3 regions of the Streptomyces sp. NBC_01525 genome follow, and region 2 is predicted to be linked to each of the others. Evidence: riboswitches for the same ligand, from Rfam matches in the RefSeq annotation. Region 2 holds a riboswitch; each other region holds the start of a gene.
What was found. A riboswitch is a leader RNA that binds a small molecule or an ion and turns the genes downstream of it on or off. The one in region 2 is predicted to bind thiamine pyrophosphate.
Positions count from the first base shown of each region.

Region 1: linked by a shared signal. The riboswitch ahead of thiO (glycine oxidase ThiO) and the one ahead of OG422_RS23075 (thiamine ABC transporter substrate binding subunit) in region 2 are both predicted to bind thiamine pyrophosphate.
Region 3: linked by a shared signal. The riboswitch ahead of thiC (phosphomethylpyrimidine synthase ThiC) and the one ahead of OG422_RS23075 (thiamine ABC transporter substrate binding subunit) in region 2 are both predicted to bind thiamine pyrophosphate.

Region 1 covers NZ_CP109397.1:1,688,302-1,692,231, reverse strand. Annotated here, with positions in the region: gene OG422_RS07570 (thiazole synthase) at 1-115, opposite strand, end outside; gene thiS (sulfur carrier protein ThiS) at 119-358, opposite strand; gene thiO (glycine oxidase ThiO) at 355-1,587, opposite strand; TPP riboswitch at 1,585-1,696, opposite strand; gene OG422_RS07555 (NAD(P)/FAD-dependent oxidoreductase) at 1,843-3,084, shown strand; gene OG422_RS07550 (helix-turn-helix domain-containing protein) at 3,219-3,584, shown strand; gene thiE (thiamine phosphate synthase) at 3,703-3,930, shown strand, end outside.
Region 2 covers NZ_CP109397.1:5,126,820-5,130,749, forward strand. Annotated here, with positions in the region: gene OG422_RS23060 (hypothetical protein) at 1-17, shown strand, start outside; gene OG422_RS23065 (hypothetical protein) at 175-741, shown strand; gene rlmN (23S rRNA (adenine(2503)-C(2))-methyltransferase RlmN) at 842-1,948, shown strand; TPP riboswitch at 1,983-2,105, shown strand; gene OG422_RS23075 (thiamine ABC transporter substrate binding subunit) at 2,273-3,298, shown strand; gene OG422_RS23080 (ABC transporter permease) at 3,319-3,930, shown strand, end outside.
Region 3 covers NZ_CP109397.1:3,488,196-3,492,125, reverse strand. Annotated here, with positions in the region: gene thiC (phosphomethylpyrimidine synthase ThiC) at 1-1,568, opposite strand, end outside; TPP riboswitch at 1,563-1,718, opposite strand; gene OG422_RS15625 (YibE/F family protein) at 1,788-3,194, shown strand; gene OG422_RS15620 (SsgA family sporulation/cell division regulator) at 3,339-3,764, opposite strand; gene OG422_RS15615 (IclR family transcriptional regulator) at 3,868-3,930, opposite strand, start outside.

The DNA of each region.
Region 1 (3,930 bases), 3.4 Mb from region 2:
TACCCGAAGCCAGCAGCGCCCGCTCCAGGACGTCCAGGCTGGGCGCGCCCCCGGTGCCCATGATCAGGCGGGAGGTGAAGTCCGTACCGCCCAGGGTGAGGAGATCGTCGGCCACCGGTCAGCCCCCCTGGACCGCGGTCAGCACCTCGACGCGGTCACCGGCGCCGAGCGGGGTCGCCGGCCACTGGGACCGTGGGACGACGGTCTCGTTGACCGCCGCCGCGACCCCGGACGGGGCGGTCGACAGCGTCGCCACCAGGCGGTCCAGGGTCAGACCGCCGGAGATCTCCCGGGCGGCGCCGTTGACCGTGACCGTGACCGGGGCGGCGGACGAGGCGGGTGGGGTGGGCGTGGTCATGCCTGCTGCTCCTGGAGGACGCGTCCCGGGGCGGCCGGTGCACCGGCGCCCGGGGCGAAACGGTCGGGGGAGAAGGGGCGGGCCTCCTCGGGCAGCCGCCCCGTGGTGAGCGCCTCGGCCAGCGCGTCACCGGTGATCGGCGTCAGCAGCACGCCGTTGCGGAAGTGCCCGGTGGCCAGCAGCAGACCGGGCAGCGCCGTCGGGCCGAGCAGCGGCGCGTTGTCCGGCGAGGCGGGCCGCAGCCCCGCGCAGGTCTCCACCAGCGGCAGCTCCGTCAGGCCCGGCACCAGCTCGTGCGCGTCCCGCAGCAGCTCGTAGACGCCGCCCGCGGTGACGGTGGTGTCCCAGCCCAGCTCCTCCGTGGTGGCGCCGACGACCAGCTCGCCGTTCTCCCGCGGCACCAGATAGAGCGGCCCCCCGCGCACCACGGCCCGTACGGTGCGGGACAGGAACGGGGGGCTCCCCTGGGGCATGCGCGGCAGCCGCAGCCGCAGCACCTGGCCCTTCACCGGGCGCACCGGCGGGCGCACCTCGTCCGGTACGCCCGCCAGCCGTCCGCTGAGGCTGCCCGCGGCCAGGACGGTGCTGCCCGCCGACACCCGGGTGCCGTCGGCCAGCTCGGCGCCGGTGGCGCGCCCCGCGGTGACCGTCAGCCGGGCGGCACGGGCCCGATGGAAGACCACCCCGGCCCGCTCGCAGGCCACCAGCAGCGCCGCGGTCAGCCGCCGCGGATCGGTCTGGTGGTCGCCGTCGACCCGCAGGCCCCCGCGCACGCCGGGCGCGAGCATCGGCTCCAGCCGTCGGCATTCGCGCCCCGACAGCCATACCGATTCCAACCCGCACCGCAGCTGGAGGGCGTGGAGTTCGCGCAGGTGGGCGCGGTCGTCGGCGTCCAGCGCCACGGCCAGCGTGCCGCAGGCGCGGTAGCCGACCTCCAGGCCGCTCGCCTCCTCCAGCTCCGCCACGAAACGCGGGTAGCGGCGGGCCGATGCGAGGTTGAGGCCGAGCAGCGTCTCCTCGCCGTAGTGCAGTTCGGTGACGGCGGCGAGCATCCCGGCCGCGACCCGGCCCGCGCCGCCGCCCGGCTCCGGATCGGCGAGCGCGGTGCGCAGCCCGCGCCGCGCGGCCCGCCAGGCGGTGACCAGCCCCATGAGGCCGCCGCCGATCACCAGCACATCGGGGTGCGGCGACGGATCCGTCGGGCTCGGTGGTGTGGCAGATGGAGGCATGGGCGTCCAGCCCCTCCCTTCGCCGGCATGACCCGGATCAGGTTCGTACGGTCGGAGGCCGGTCAGCCTCCCTCTCAGCCCGGTACGCCGGGCTCCCGCGAGTGCGTGTCCGCCTCACCCTAGTACCCTCCCCCGAAGGCCCGTAAGGGAGCGCCCCCGGAGCGGCCGGGCCGCGGCGACCGGTCGTGACGCTGTGTCAGAGATCTCCTTGCGCGGTGCTGCGGACGGCCTCGCGCGCCGTCCTAGAGTGACCGGGTGAGCGAGCAGAGGAAGTCCTCCCAGGCCCCTGACCACACGCCGCGCGTGGTGATCGCCGGTGCGGGTATGGCGGGCGTGCAGACCGCCGTCGCGCTGCGCGAGAACGGCTGGCGCGGCGCGATCACCCTCTTCGGCGACGAACCGCACCCGCCCTACGACCGGCCGCCGCTGTCCAAGGCGGTCCTGCTGGGCAAGGCCGACGGCGCCGCCTTCGACGTCGACTTCCGCTCCCTCGGCATCGAGCTGGAACTGAGCCACCCGGTGACCGGCATCCGCCCCGGGGAGCACCTGCTGGACACCGTGCGCGGCCCCGTCCGCTACGACCACGCCGTCCTCGCCACCGGGGCGGCACCCCTCCGGCTGCCCGGCACCGAGGGGCACCCCGGTGTGTACCTGCTGCGCACCCTGGACGACGCACAGCGGCTGCGGCCCGTCCTGGCCGGGCGCAGCGACATCGTCGTGGTCGGGGCGGGCTGGATCGGCGCCGAGTTCGCCACCGCCGCGCGGGAGGCGGGCTGCACCGTCACCGTCGTCGAGGCCGCCGACCGCCCGCTGGCCGGGGCGCTGCCCGCCGAGGTCGCCGCCCATATGACGCCCTGGTACGCCGCGGCCGGTGCCGAGCTGCGCACCGGGGCGCGCGTCGCCGCCGTCGAGGAGCGCGGCGTCGTGCTGGACGACGGCACCGCGCTGCCCGCCGACGCCGTCCTCGTCGGTATCGGCGCCCGCCCCGCCACGGGCTGGCTGGCGGGCTCCGGTATCGCGCTGTCGCCCGAGGACGGCTCGGTCCTCGCCGACGACCGGCTGCGCACCTCCGCCCCGGACGTCCATGCCGTCGGCGACTGCGCCTCCTTCCCCTCCGCCCGTTACGGCCGCCGACTCCTGATCCACCACTGGGACAACGCCCTCCAGGGCCCCCGTACCGTCGCGCAGAACATCACCGGCGACCCCGCGGAGGGCACCGTCTACGACCCGGTGCCCTACTTCTGGTCGGAGCAGTTCGGCCGCTTCGTGCAGTACGCGGGCGACCACGGCGGCGCCGACGAGCCGGTCTGGCGCGGTGACCCGGACGGCGCCGCCTGGTCGGTCATCTGGCTGCGCGACGGCGTCCTGGTGGCGCTGCTGGCGGTCGGCAGGCCCCGCGACCTGGCCCAGGGCCGCCGCCTCATCGAGCGGGGCGCCGTCCTGGACCGGGTGCGGGCGGCCGACGCGTCCGTCCCGCTCAAGTCCGCGGTGCGCTGAGCCGCGCGGGGCGTACGGGGACGGGCCCGGCGCCCCTCGTGGGAACCGCGCGCCGGGGCTCCGGCGCCCCCGCGCGGCCCTCTCATGGCGATGCCCGGCTACCGACTGTCAGTGCGAGGTGGCACGCTTGTCCTGTGACCGAGATTGACGCAAACATCGATGGACTCGTCCCCGCCTGGCTCACCCTCCCCGACATCGCCGAAGAGTTCGGCGTCGAGGTGACGCGCGTACGGCAGCTGGTCAAGGAGGGCCAGCTGATCGCGGTGCGCCGCGGCGAGAACAGGGCACTGCACGTGCCGGCCGATTTCATCCAGGACGGCAAGGTCGTCAAGGGCCTCGTCGGCACCCTGACGCTCCTGCGTGACGACGGCTTCGCCGACGACGAGATGCTGGAGTGGCTCTTCACTGTGGACGACACCCTGCCCGGCACCCCCGCGCAGGCCCTGCGGGAGAACCGCGGCACGGAGGTGAAGCGCCGGGCGCAGGCGCTCGCCATGTGACGCCCCGGGGCGGGCCGCGCCCCGGCCCGCCCGCACCCCTCCGCATCCGTAACCGCTACCGAGGTGGCGTACGCGCCGGACCGTCCGGCCGTACGCCACCGCCTTGGGGGAGCACCCGATGACGACCCGGATCCACGCCGCCCGCGCCGCGGCCCTCGCCGACGCCCGCCTCTACCTCTGCACCGACGCCCGCACCCGCCAGGGCGACCTGCCGCAGTTCCTGGACGCGGTGCTCCCCTCCGGGGTGGACATCGTCCAGCTGCGCGACAAGGGCATGGAGGCGGCCGAGGAGCTGCGCCATCTGGAGACCGTCGCGGACGCCTGCCGCCGCCACGGCACGCTCCTC
Region 2 (3,930 bases):
GCCGTAACGGTCTCTGAGCGTGCTGGGGGCGACGGAGCGGTGGCGTGCGCCGCATGGGGCTGGGCGCACGAGGCGGGCGCATGCCGCCCCGTCGCCCTCCCTCCCGCCCCGTCGCCCTCCCCCTCCGCACACGAATTCCGTCCGCCCCATCCGTATACCGGAGAGAACACCGCGATGATCACCCGCCGCCTGCTCGCCGTAGCTGCCCTTGCCGCCTCGTTGGCCACGCTCACCTCCTGCACGGACAGCGGTTCGGCCGCGGCGCCGTCGGACGGGGCTGCCACGTCGGCGTCCGCTGCGGTCACCGGCGTACCGGGGGCTCCCCGGCCGTCCGGGTCCGCGTCGCGGGCCGAAGATCTCCCGGTCGATCCGGAGCCGACCTTCGACTGCACCGCGCCGAAGGTGCCGGCGGGGCACCGCATGGTGCGTGTCACGGGCGCCCCGTCCGGTGGTGCCGTGCCCGTCCGCGTGGCGCAGTTCGTCTGCGGGCCGAGCGGCGGCGCATACGACGGGACGGGCAAGGCCGGGAGCTATCCGCTCGCGGACGGGGCCACCGGTGAACTCAGCACGGGCGCGACCGGGCACCGCACCGTCACGGCGAGTGAGCTGACCGGGCACCTCGCCGCCTGCCTGCGCCACGCACCGGTCAAGGCCCCGTACTCCTGCTCAGGGGACATCTACGAGATCACCCTCGGCCCCGCAGGCGCCGTCACCCACCTCCGCGAGGTCTGGCACTCCTGACTGCGGGCAGGCCGCGCCCCGTGCCCGGGCTCGCGGGGTGACCGCCCCCACCCTCGGGACGGCCCGGCCCGCCTCAGGGGTCTGCGACACTGGATGCACCATGCCGAAGCCCGGAGAACTCACCTTTGTCGCGCCGCGTGGGGCCAAGAAGCCCCCGCGGCACCTCGCTGATCTCAGCCCCGTGGAGCGCCGTGAAGCGGTGGCCGCGATCGGGGAGAAGCCGTTTCGTGCCAAGCAGCTGTCGCAGCACTACTTCGCGCGGTACGCGCACGACCCGGAGCAGTGGACGGACATCCCCGCCGCCGCGCGGGAGAAGCTGGCGACGGAGCTGCTGCCCGAGCTGATGAGCGTGGTGCGGCACGTCTCGTGCGATGACGACACCACCCGCAAGACCCTCTGGAAGCTGCACGACGGCACCCTCGTCGAGTCGGTGCTGATGCGGTATCCCGACCGCGTCACCATGTGCATTTCCTCGCAGGCCGGTTGCGGTATGAACTGCCCGTTCTGCGCCACGGGGCAGGCCGGTCTGGACCGTAACCTCTCGACGGCGGAGATCGTCCACCAGATCGTCGACGGCATGCGGGCGTTGCGCGACGGCGAGGTGCCCGGCGGCCCCGCGCGGCTGTCCAACATCGTGTTCATGGGCATGGGGGAGCCGCTCGCCAACTACAAGCGGGTCGTCGGTGCCATCCGGCGGCTCACCGACCCCGAGCCGGACGGCCTGGGGCTGTCTCAGCGCGGTATCACCGTGTCGACGGTCGGGCTGGTCCCGGCGATGCTGCGGTTCGCCGACGAGGGCTTCAAATGCCGCCTCGCCGTCTCGCTCCATGCGCCCGACGACGAGCTGCGCGACACGCTGGTGCCGGTCAACACCCGCTGGAAGGTCCGTGAGGTCCTCGACGCGGCCTGGGAGTACGCCGAGAAGTCCGGTCGCCGGATCTCCATCGAGTACGCCCTCATCCGTGACATCAACGACCAGGCATGGCGCGGTGACCTGCTCGGACGGCTGCTCAAGGGGCGGCGCGTCCATGTGAACCTCATCCCGCTGAACCCGACGCCCGGGTCGAAGTGGACCGCCTCGCGGCCCGAGGACGAGCGGGCGTTCGTCCGGGCCATCGAGGCACACGGCGTGCCGGTGACGGTGCGCGACACCCGCGGCCAGGAGATCGACGGGGCCTGCGGCCAGCTCGCCGCCTCGGAGCGCTGACCGGCGCGCTGGTACCGTGTGATCGAACAAACGCACATTCCGACAGGGGAGCGCCACAGCGCTGAGAGTGCGGAGAGACCGTAGGCATACGGGGGATCCGCAGACCCTTGAACCTCGCCCGGGTCATTCCGGGTAGGAAGTTCGGTCATCACTCATGCTGTTGCGCCCCGTGCGGCGCCGCACGGCGCGCGTCACCGACGCGCCCCGTGCGGCGCCGCACGGGGCCGCGTCTCTTCCTGGCCAGCCAGGAGGACATCAGTGGGTCACACCAGCCGTACCACCACCCGCAGAGCCGCCGCGGCCGTCGCGGTCGCCGCCGTCACCATGGGCGGACTCGCCGCCTGCGACAGCTCCGGCGGTGACGCGGCGGACGCCAAGACCGTCACGCTCGTCAGCCACGACTCGTTCAACGCCTCGAAATCGGTGCTCGCCGACTTCGAGAAGCAGAGCGGCTACAAGGTCCGGATCCTCAAGGGCGGCGACGCAGGAAAAGCCGTCAACCAGGCGATCCTGTCCAAGGACAACCCGCAGGGCGACGTCTTCTTCGGCATCGACAACACCCTGCTCTCCCGCGGCCTGAAGGCCGGGGTCTTCGCCCCGTACCAGGCCAAGGGCCTCGACACGGTGCCGGACGCGCTCCAGCTCGACAAGGCCGGGCACCACGTCACCCCGCTCGACTACGGCGACACCTGCGTCAACTACGACCGCGCCTACTTCGCCGCGCACCACCTCGCGCCGCCGAAGACCTTCGACGACCTGATCAAGCCGCAGTACAAGAACCTGCTGGTCACCGAGAACTCCGCGACGTCCTCCCCGGGGCTAGCCTTCCAGCTCGGCACCGTCGCCGCGTACGGCCAGGACGGCTGGCAGGGCTACTGGAAGAAGCTCAAGGCCAACGGTGTCGAGGTCGTCGACGGCTGGGAGCAGGCGTACAACGAACGGTTCTCCGGCTCCGCCGCCGGTAAGGGCAAGGGCGACAAGCCGCTGGTCGTCTCGTACGCCTCCAGCCCGCCCGTCGAGGTGCTCGGCAAGAAGCCGGAGCCCAAGCAGGCCCCTACCGGCGTGGCCACCGGCACCTGCTTCCGCCAGATCGAGTTCGGCGGCCTGCTCACGGGCGCGAAGAACGAGAAGGGCGGCAAGGCGCTGCTGGACTTCCTGCTGAGCCGGAAGTTCCAGGAGGACATGCCGCTCCAGATGTTCGTCAACCCGGTACGCAAGGACGCTGCCGTGCCCGCGCTGTTCACCAAGTACGGCGCGACGATCGGCAAACCGGCGACGGTCGCGCCGGAGACGATCACCGCGCACCGCGAGCAGTGGATCAAGCAGTGGTCCTCGCTCGTCCTGAAGTAACCGCACGGGGCCGCCGCCCCATGCGCGCCACGGCGGCGCGCATGGGGCTGCTGGCCCTGCCGCTCGTCTTCTTCGCGCTGTTCTTCGCCTATCCCGTCGCGGCGATCGTGGGCCGCGGACTCACCGACGGCGGCCACTGGCAGTTCGGCCGGCTCACCGCTGTCCTCGGCGACCCGGACATCCTGCACGTCCTGGGGTTCACGCTCTGGCAGGCCGCCGCCTCCACCGGCCTGACGCTGCTCGTCGCCCTCCCCGGGGCGTACGTCTTCGCCCGCTTCGACTTCCCCGGCAAGCAGCTGCTGCGTGCCGTCGTCACCGTCCCGTTCGTCCTGCCCACCGTCGTCGTGGGGTCAGCCTTCCTCGCGCTGGTCGGCCGCGGCGGGCTCCTCGACGACCTGTGGGGGGCGCGGCTGGACACCACGGTGTGGGCGATCCTGCTGGCGCACGTCTTCTTCAACTACGCGGTGGTCGTCCGCACCGTGGGCGGTCTGTGGAGCCAGCTCGATCCGCGGCAGGAGGAGGCCGCACGGGTGCTCGGCGCCGGGCGGTTCGCGGCCTGGCGCCGGGTGACGCTGCCCGCACTCGGCCCCGCCGTCGCCGCCGCCGCGCTGATGGTCTTCCTGTTCACTTTC
Region 3 (3,930 bases), 1.6 Mb from region 2:
GCGGTGTCGGGGTCGAGGGCCAGATGGAACTGGTCCTCCCAGCGGAACTCGAAGCGGGCGTCCGACAGCGCGTCGTCCCACTCCTGGGCGCCGGGGTGTCCCTTGGCGAGGTCCGCCGCATGGGCCGCGATCTTGTACGTGATGACGCCGGTCTTCACATCGTCGCGGTCCGGCAGGCCCAGATGCTCCTTGGGCGTGACGTAGCAGAGCATCGCCGTACCCCACCAGGCGATCATCGCGGCGCCGATACCCGACGTGATGTGGTCGTAGGCGGGCGCGATGTCCGTGGTCAGCGGGCCGAGCGTGTAGAACGGCGCCTCCTCGCAGATCTCCTGCTGAAGGTCGACGTTCTCCTTGATCTTGTGCATCGGGACATGGCCCGGGCCCTCGATCATCGTCTGCACTCCGTGCGCCTTGGCGACCTTGTTCAGCTCGCCGAGCGTCCGCAGCTCCGCGAACTGCGCCTCGTCGTTGGCGTCCGCGATCGACCCCGGACGCAGCCCGTCACCGAGCGAGAACGTCACGTCGTACGACGCCAGAATGTCGCACAGCTCCTCGAAATGCGTGTAGAGGAACGACTCCTGATGGTGCGCCAGACACCAGGCGGCCATGATCGAGCCGCCACGGGAGACGATGCCGGTCTTGCGGCGGGCGGTCAGCGGCACGTACCGCAGCAGCACACCGGCGTGGACCGTCATGTAGTCGACGCCCTGTTCCGCCTGCTCGATGACGGTGTCCTTGTAGATCTCCCAATTCAGCTCCTCGGCCTTGCCGTCGACCTTCTCCAGCGCCTGGTAGAGGGGGACGGTGCCGATCGGCACGGGGGAGTTGCGCAGCACCCATTCGCGGGTGGTGTGGATGTTGCGGCCGGTGGAGAGGTCCATGACCGTGTCGGCGCCCCAGCGTGTCGCCCAGGTCATCTTCTCCACCTCCTCCTCGATGGACGAGGTGACCGCGGAATTGCCGATGTTGGCGTTGACCTTCACCAGGAAGTTCTTGCCGATGATCATCGGCTCGATCTCCGGGTGGTTGACGTTCGCCGGGAGCACCGCGCGGCCCACCGCGATCTCGTCACGGACGAACTCGGGCGTCACGCCCTCGCGGACCGCGACGTACTCCATCTCCGTGGTGATCTCGCCGCGCCGCGCATAGGCGAGTTGGCTGACCGCCGAGCCGCCCCGCCCGCGCCGGGGCCGGCGGGGCCGCCCGGGGAAGACCGCGTCGAGATTGCGCAGGCCACCGCGGGGTGAGGTGTGTTTGAGACCGTCGTCCTCGGGTCGCGGCGGGCGGCCCGCGTACTCCTCGGTGTCGCCCCGCGCGGTGATCCAGTTCTCCCGCAGCGGTGCCAGACCGCGGCGGACATCGGTGTCGATCTGGGGATCGGTGTACGGACCTGACGTGTCGTACAGCGTCACGTCCTTACCGTTGGTGAGGTGCACTCGCCGGACCGGTACCCGCAGGTCGGGGCGTGATCCGGCGACGTAGTCCTTGTGCTGGCCGAACTCCTTGACGGAGCCGTCCCGCTCGGACTCGCCGTTTTCGGGCGTGCGTGCATCCTGCAGAGCCATGAAGACCCAACTCCCTACGCCGGCATTACCCGGTAACAGGTTCGGCGGTCGACGCAGCGGCTTCCGTCCGCGACGTTTCACGTGAAACGTCGTCGGGACGAAGGTCAGCGCCCTCTCAGCCCGGTGCTCCGAGCTCCCGCGATTGCAAAGGTGGCACCACGGTAGCGGCCGGTACGGCGAGGTGGCCAGGGGGCCCGGGCTTCTTGCGATGATCGGGCGGTGACCGGCATCGACACGTCCTCGCCCTCTTCCGTCCCGCCCCAGGCCCACGGCCATGGGCACGGGCACGGGCACGGCCATACGCACGGGCACGGGCACGGCCCGGCGGCGCCCGTCTCCCGGCATCTGCGGAAGATCATCGCCGCGGTGCTGATCCCGTTCGCCGTCGCCGTCGCGGTCGGCCTGGTGGTGCTGTGGCCGGGCGGCGCACCCGGCCACAAACCGTCCGGCGTCGGCTTCGACCAGCCCCAGGAGTCGGCCCGCGTGACCAAGGTCGCCGAGGTCGACTGCGCCAAGGTCCACGCCCAGGAGCAGCCGGTCCCGGGCGAGCAGCCGAACGGGCGCCCGGCGAAGGCCAAGGGGCCCTGCGAGGTGGCGACGGTGGAGGTGACGACGGGCGAGAACGCCGGGCGGACCTTCGAGACGGTGGTCACCCCGGACGCGCTGCGCCACTACACCACCGGGCAGGAGGTCCGGGTCGCGTACTCCCCCAAGGCGCCGAAGGAGTTGCAGTACTCGATCAGCGATGTCGACCGGACCGTACCGATGTGGGTGCTGGCCGCGCTCTTCGCGTGCGCCGTCGTCGTGGTGGGAAGGCTGCGCGGGGTGCTGGCCCTGGTCGCTCTGGTGGCGAGCTTCGGGGTGCTGACGCTGTTCATCCTCCCGGCGATCCTGCAGGGCTCGAATCCACTGGTCGTCGCGGTGGTCGGCGGCAGCGCGATCATGCTGATCGCGCTGTACATGTGCCACGGTCTGACGGCCAGGACCTCGGTCGCGGTCCTCGGCACCCTCGCCTCGCTGCTGCTCATCGGGCTGCTCGGCTCGGTGTTCATCGGCTGGGCGCTGCTGACCGGCAACACCGACGACTTCACGGGGCTGGTGCACGGGCTCTTCCCGGACATCGAGATCCGGGGCCTGCTGCTGGCGGGCATCATCATCGGTTCGCTGGGGGTGCTCGACGATGTGACGGTCACCCAGACCGCGGCCGTGTGGGAGCTGAAGGAGGCCGATCCGTCGGCGTCCTGGCGCACGCTGTACCGCGCGGCGATGCGGATCGGCCGGGACCACATCGCCTCGGTGGTGAACACCCTCGTCCTGGCCTACGCGGGCGCGGCGCTGCCGCTCATGCTGCTCTTCTCGATCGCGCAGAGCGGGGTGGGCGCGGTCGCGGGGAGCGAGGTGGTGGCCGAGGAGCTCGTGCGGACGCTGGTCGGCAGCATCGGGCTGGTCGCGTCGGTGCCGCTGACGACGCTGCTGGCCGCGCTGGTCGTCTCGGCCGACCGCGTACGGCCGGGCACTGCCGGGAACGGGGCGGCCGGCCGGGACGCCGGTGCTCCACCGGCCGGGGGCCGGGCGGCCGCGCGGCGCGGCGGACGCGGGACGCGCGGGCGGCGCCGCAAGGTGTGAGGGCCGCCGGGGGCGGAGTCGGGTACCGGCGAGAGCGGTCGCCGGGCCGACCGGGCCCGAGGGTGGCGCTCGGCCCGGACCGCCGGGGGACAGGGTGGTTCGGGCCGCCGCGGACGGCGGGGCTGCCCGCGGACGAGGGCGAGGTCAACTCGCCTTCGACGCCTCGGTGAGGATGCGGTCCAGTACGGCCTCCAAGGTGTCGCACACCTCTTCCGCACCGAGCGGCACCAAGCGGTCCGTACGGTCGAGGAAGGCCACCAGAGGCGGGGCGCTGACGCGGAAAAGCGCGCGTTCGGAGCCCACTTGGAGACTGATGAAGACATCGCTGAGATGCCCGCCGCCGGCCGGTTCGATGCGCACATCGCCCTCACCGGAGGGTCTGCTCAGCCCGTCGAGCATCAGCTCACGACTGAAGGCCCAGGTCACCGGCATATCACCGGGTAGGTCGAAGGTGAGGCGGACGGCGTACGGATCGGCGCTGTCGAAGTCCAGCTGCACCGGGATCCGGAAGGCGAGTTCCTCGGAAACGAGGAAGCTCATGATCACTTCTGCCTGAACTGTGTCGGTCATCAACCACTGCCCCGCACTAGATCGGGATGGCCGGGATTCGTCCCCCGAGGCCCTATTGACGCCATCGTCTGTCACGTGCCAGCAGATCACAAGGAGTGAGTTTTCAGATACTGATAGAGAAGGCGAGTGTCGTTAGCGTCGCCTCCGCCATTTTCCGTAGTCGCAC